One region of the Pseudoalteromonas sp. J2K-J599 genome, then DNA from elsewhere that is predicted to be linked to it. Evidence: predicted binding sites of a transcription regulator. Region 1 holds the regulator's gene; the other holds the start of a gene.
The links. The regulator ArgR, encoded in region 1, controls arginine synthesis, uptake and breakdown. The targets are predictions, from matches to a motif close to ANTGAATANNTATTCANT.
Positions count from the first base shown of each region.

Region 2: argC (N-acetyl-gamma-glutamyl-phosphate reductase) is a predicted target of ArgR. The motif match lies at 1,648-1,665, and genes of this name have one in related genera.

Region 1 covers NZ_CM200271.1:3,297,190-3,300,616, forward strand. The annotation lists gene ispB (octaprenyl diphosphate synthase) at 1-511, shown strand, start outside; gene mdh (malate dehydrogenase) at 597-1,529, opposite strand; gene argR (transcriptional regulator ArgR) at 1,755-2,222, shown strand; gene AC5NT5_RS14865 (Dyp-type peroxidase) at 2,230-3,129, opposite strand; gene AC5NT5_RS14870 (ABC transporter ATP-binding protein) at 3,178-3,427, opposite strand, start outside.
Region 2 covers NZ_CM200271.1:860,295-863,721, forward strand. The annotation lists gene AC5NT5_RS03880 (aq_1923 C-terminal domain) at 1-389, shown strand, start outside; gene argE (acetylornithine deacetylase) at 443-1,591, opposite strand; gene argC (N-acetyl-gamma-glutamyl-phosphate reductase) at 1,816-2,826, shown strand; gene argB (acetylglutamate kinase) at 2,827-3,427, shown strand, end outside.

The sequences.
Region 1 (3,427 bases):
TGACCCAGATACGACTGAAGCCAGCTATATGCAGGTTATTTACTCTAAAACGGCTAAATTATTTGAAGCAGCTACAGGCCTTGCTGCCATTATCACAGAGCAAGACCAAGCGACACTTGATGCACTAAACCTATACGGTATGCATTTAGGTACTGCGTTTCAACTAGTAGATGACGTACTCGATTACAATGCAGATGCTGAGCAGCTAGGTAAAAACATTGGCGATGATTTAGCTGAAGGCAAACCAACCCTTCCGCTTATTTATGCTATGCAACATGGTAGCGAGCAGCAAACACAGCTTATTCGTGATGCAATAGAGCACAGTAATGGTATGGAGCATTTAGAGGAAATTTTAACTGCACTAAAACAAACTAATGCGCTTGAGTTTACAATGCAAAAAGCAGAGCTTGAGGCCGAAAAAGCCATTGCCTGTTTAGACTTTTTAGCTGAGTCTGACTATAAGCAAGCACTTATAAGCCTTGCCCGTATTGCGGTTGACCGCGACCACTAGTTTTAACTAGTTACACAGTGTGACATTAATTCTGAGCAATAAAAAAGCCTGCAAATGCAGGCTTTTTTGTTGCTTAAAGCGGCTATTACGCCATGAAATCAACACCTTCTTTGATGTCTTTTTTCAGAGTTTCAAGCATGTCATTTTTTGCTTTTGTTTCAAATGCGCTTAGTTCGCCGTAAGAAAGAATTTCTTCTACACCGTCTTTACCTAAACGTACTGGATGTGCAAAGTACTCTGCATCGCCATTTTCAACAGCAACGTAAGCGTAATCTACAACTTCTTCACCTTGTAGGCCTTTAACTAAAGACATACAAAAACGAGCTGCAGCAGCACCCATAGATAGCGTAGCTGAACCACCGCCTGCTTTAGCATTTACAACTTCAGTACCCGCATTTTGGATACGTGGAGTAAGTGCAGCAACTTCTTCATCAGTGAAAGAAACACCTTCAACTTGAGAAAGTAGAGGCAGAATAGTTGTGCCTGAGTGACCACCAATTACTGGTACTTTTACAGTTGCTACGTCTACGCCTTTAAGTTCAGCAACAAATGCTTCTGAACGAATAACGTCAAGCGTAGTAATACCGAATACGCGTTTAGCGTCGTAAGTACCTGCTTTTTTGAATACTTCAGCAACAATTGGAACTGTGCCATTTACTGGGTTAGTAATAATACCTACTAACGCTTTAGGACAGCTGGCAACAATGCCTTCTGCTAACGTTTTGATGATGCCAGCATTTACATTGAATAAATCAGCACGATCCATACCTGGTTTACGCGGCATACCCGCTGGGATAAGAACGATGTCAGAGCCTTCAAGCGCTTTATTTAAATCGTCTGCGCCAAAGCCTGCAACTTTAACATCTGTTGGGATGTGAGAAAGGTCAACCGCAACACCTGGTACTACTGGTGCAACATCATAAAGTGATAATTCAGAGCCAGCTGGTAAGCCTGTTTTTAATAATAAAGACAACGCTTGGCCGATACCGCCTGCAGCACCTAATACAGCAACTTTCATTGGAATTCTCCGTAATTTGAGGTAGGAAACATTTGTGGCTCTTAAGATAATGAAATTAGCGACTAAAAACAAATTTATCCTGTCTATTTCAAGTATATTTTCGACCATAGTCGTAAACTTATGTGATTTAACGCATCAAACTGGCAAGTTAACTAAACAACTGCTGCATAATTATTCATTTTTGTGTAGAATTTGCGGCATAAATAACAAAAACGAATAAAGACTATGCAACCACAAGATAAACAAGAAGCACTGGTAAAAGCATTTAAATCACTATTAAAAGAAGAAAATTTTGGCTCTCAAGGCGAAATAGTTGATGCGTTAAAAGATCAAGGTTTTGACAATATAAGCCAAAGTAAAGTATCACGCATGTTAAGTAAATTTGGCGCTGTACGCACACGTAATGCCAAACAAGAAATGGTTTACTGCTTACCTGCTGAAATGGGTGTACCTACGGCTAAAAGCCCATTACGCCAATTAGTAATCGACATTATGCACAACGAAATGATGATCATCATTCGTACCAGCCCAGGTGCTGCTCAGCTTATTGCACGTTTATTAGATTCATTAGGTAAAGCAGATGGCGTACTAGGAACAATTGCAGGCGACGATACTATTTTTATCGCTCCTGCTAAAATATCTGAAATAGATGTAACACTTGAACGTGTTCGCATTTTATTTGATACAGTTTAATAGCAAACTAAATTTGTTTTAAAAACCCTATTGAAGGTGCAAAGAAAGCAGATCCCATATCGGCTTGAGTAAAATCAAGCCAGTGGTCGTAGCAATCCCCTTCCCCTAAACGACTATTAAGTACTTTTTCAAATGCGGTGCCCGTACAAGCGCATGTAATTGATAACATTCCCTGCTCATACACGTCGCCATAAGGCATGCTTTGATTTAATAGTAGCGGTTGTCCGTGTTCGTCTTTTAGCTCACTTCGCGAAGCATGGCTGGTTTCGATCGCTGGGGTAATTAGCGTGTTATCAAGACGCGTACGTCCCATTATTTGCTCTTGCTCACTCAATGATAAATGCTGCCACATAGTTAAATCATGTTTATAACGCTGAACATGAATATAGCTCCCCTGATCTTCAAAGCTACCAGGGTTGCTGATTAAAGCCGTAGCGCGCTTTTTTCTTCCATGTGCGGTGTCGCCACCATAAATAAAACCGTTAAAATCACGACCATCTAAAAAGCGAAAATTCCGAATTTGCTCCACCAGCTCAACATCAGGGGCAAATAATTTTAAAATTTGCAGCGCAAATAAATGGTTAACATCTTCACGGTCAGAGCGAATTTGCACAAATAAATCGCACGGTTGTACGCTCATTTGGTGATCGCTATGGGTTATATTGGGAAAGCTCTGTAATTCGCTTGGAATGTATTCAGGGAGGATATGCGGCCAGTATTGCGCACCAATAGCAACCATACAAGAGAGCATTGATTCTGAAAATTGATCGCTAAACTCTTCTTCTATAGCGCTTACTTGTTTTAACTTTGCGCGAAGTGATTCGTCTTGACCATCAAACACATTAAAAAATAAGTGCAAACCGTGTAAGTTTGCTTCAGCACAAATCCCTGATTGCGCTTGCGCCATTGTTATTCCTTAGTTTTACAGATAAAAACACAGCGAATAACAAATTAATTACGATTCGAAAAAATTCACCGTGTGAGGTTTTATTTTTATTATAACCTGATCATTATTTTCAAATGACTGGCCATATTGTGCAGCAACTTCAATTTCTTGTTCATCAATAACAAGCGAATAAACATACGCCGAACCAATAAAGCGACGACTTATGATTGTAGCTCGCTTGCTGAATTTGTCACTTTGGTTATCTGCCACTAATTCTATTTGATGAGGGCGCACATATATAAGCCCTGCACTTACATTA
Region 2 (3,427 bases), 1.3 Mb from region 1:
CGGGTGATCAACCGCTGACGTATGAACAAGAATTACAGCAGCAAACACTTGTTATGCAAGCAATGAGTAAATTAGAGCCGCGTAATGTTAGCTTTGCCTTAAATAACCAAGGTAAATTAAAAGATTTACTATCAAGCGAGCTTGAAAAGCAAGGTATGACGCTTGAGCAAATGGAAATGACGCTAGAACAACAGTTACAACAAGCTCCTGTAACTGAAGATATTGCAGAGGCTTTAACTAGCTTTGCGAAAGGTTTAAATTCATTCAGTGTGTCTGCAAAGCTACCTGAAGGTAAAACTATGATGGAAATTAACCAACAAGTTATGATGCTAGTAGGGCAACCTGAAGAACTAGTTAAGTTTATTAACTTAGAAGTTAAAGGTGATTAGGCCTTAGTTCTGTATTAATAAAGGCGCCAATTGGCGCCTTTATTGTAATCTTATTAGCTAAAGCAATTTGCTTTTATAAGATCAGTGATTATTTGTTGTGATGATTTTATTTTTTCCATCGCTAAAAATTCATCAGGCTGATGTGCTTGGTTAATTGAGCCTGGGCCCATTACAATCGTTTCACAACCGAGTTGCTGGATAAACGGCGCTTCAGTGCAGTAATTTACCGCGACCGCTTTTTGCCCCGCTATTTTTTCAGCCATTTTTACTAAAGCACTGTCGGTGCTCCCACTAAATGCCGGTATTGGTTCATGTAAATCAATAACGCTCACCGCATTTGGGTATTGCTGATTTATCTCTTTCGTTGCATCGAGTACTAATGCTTGTAGTTCTTGTACACTTAAACCTGGTAATGGGCGCATATCTATATGCATTTCACAGCAACCACAAATTCTATTCGCGTTATCGCCGCCATGAATATTACCTAAGTTTAATGTTGGATAAGGGATTTCGAAGTGGTTTATTGAATACTTATGCTTTAATTGTTCTTTTAAGATCATCAATTTTGTAATCACTTTATGCATTACTTCAATGGCGTTAAGACCACGTTCGGGATCGGAGCTATGCCCAGAGCGACCAACCACTCTTATTGCTGTACTCATATGGCCTTTGTGCATAAATACTGGCGTCATATCAGTAGGTTCGCCTATTATACAGCGCGCAGGTTTTAAATTCGGGTGCTTACATATTTGTTGTGCACCAGCCATCGTTGTTTCTTCGTCGGCGGTGGCAAGGATTAAAATAGGCTGAGTTTGCTGCTTTTCATCAAGTTCACTAATCGCTTGTAATACAAAAGCAAAAAAGCCTTTCATATCAATACTTCCTAGCCCATACAATTTGTTATCGAGTTCGGTAAGTTTAAATGGATTATGGTTCCAACGACTGTCATCAAAAGGCACTGTGTCGGTATGACCTGCTAGCATTAATCCGCCATCACCTTCTCCGCGTTTTGCTAATAAATTATAGCGTCCTTTACCTCCTTCTAATTCTATAATTTCACACGTAAAACCGATTGTTTCGCACCAACTGGCTAGGAGTTCAATTACGTTTTTATTGCTCATACACAGGTCGTCTTCAATAGCACTAATAGAAGGGGCTGCAATCAATTGTTGGTACATGGAAATAAACGAAGGCAAAGGCATAAAAAAATCCAAAATTATTATTCAATTTAATTGCATAACAATATAAAAGTATTTATGATGAATATCAATTCACTTTTTAAGCATAAATATATTAAAAGTAACGCCATGAAAATAATGCGACGATAATCAAAATTCATTAATAAAAAAGACTTAATTAGCGTCTAAGCTAGTTTAAGCGAACATTATAGATAAGTAGTAATTAATTTTAAGATAACGAGTAACAAATGAATGTAGTGATTATTGGCGCAAGCGGATACAGCGGCGCAGAGTTAGCAAGTTTAGTTGCTAAGCATCCAAACTTAACTTTAACAGGCTGTTACGTATCTGAGGGTAGCTTAGATAAAAATAAATTGCTAAGTGATTTATACCCAGAGCACCTTGGCTTACTAGACTGTCCTTTACTTCCTCTTAGCGTATCAGCTTTTGATGACATTCAAAGTGATGCTGATTACGTATGCTTATGTACCGATCACAAAGTAAGTGTTGATCTAGCTCCGCAATTTTTAGCTATGGGTAAAAAGGTATTTGATTTATCTGGTGGCTATCGTTTAGCAAGCAATGACGACTACGTTACTTACTATGGTTTTGAGCATCAACATCCAGAGCTTTTAAATGAAGCGGCTTACGGTCTAGCTGAGTGGAACCATGATGCTATCGCTAATGCAAAGCTAATTGCTGTTGCAGGCTGTTACCCAACAGCAGCGCTTAATGCGCTAAAACCGCTTAAGCAAGCAGGCTTATTGAGCAGCGAAAGTATTATTATTAATGCGGTTTCGGGCGTTACAGGCGCAGGGCGTAAAGCCAGTGTAGGAACGCATTTTTGTGAAGTGTCGCTTGCACCTTATGGTTTGTTTAACCATCGCCACGGCCCTGAAATTGAACAACACCTTGGCCACAAAGTGTTGTTTACACCGCACTTAGGTAATTTTCCGCGCGGTATTTTAGAAACTATTTATGTACAGCTTAAGCCAGGCGTTACCAAGGAAAACGTTGCATCGGCTTATCAAGTACTTTCGAGCGAGCCATTAATTCGTTTATTAGGCGATAAAGTACCTTCAATTAAAGGTGTAGCTAAGCAGCCATTTGTTGATATTGGCTGGCAGCAACAAGGAACGCAGTTAATTGTTATGTCTGCTATTGATAACTTATTAAAAGGCGCTGCTGGACAAGCTTTGCAGTGTATTAATATTTCTATGAATTTAGATCATACCACTGGATTAAAAGGAGCGTTTTAAATGAGTAAAAAAACGTGGGTAATTAAACTAGGTGGTGCAGTACTTAATACAGAAAATGCAGCAAAAGCGTTGTTTGATGTATTAAATGAGCAAACAAATGATGAATTTGTCATTGTACATGGCGGTGGCGCTTTAGTTGATACATGGTTAAAACAAGCGGGTTTTGCCAGTGCTAAACACCAAGGATTACGTATTAGCCCAGCAGAGCAAATGCCTTATATAGTGGGTGCGCTTGCAGGTTGCGCTAATAAACAATTAATGACTCAAGCTATTAGTGCTGGGCACAAGCCTGTCGGCTTAAGCCTTTTTGAGGCAGGTGTTACTGCCACTCAAAAGCTAAAAGCGCTTTGCTTGGTGGGTAAATGTAAAAGCAACGACGATTCTATTGTTAATGATTTACTTAAAATCGGTCGCCTACCCATTGTTAGCTCTATAGGCTTTGATGAGCAAGGGCTTTGGTACAACGTAAATGCAGATGAAGCAGCAGCGGCTATTGCTAGTAACTTAAATGCTGAGCTTATTTTTATGACGGATGTTGAAGCAGTGCTTGACGAAAATAAACAGCCGTTACATCAACTTGACACAAAACACATTGATACTT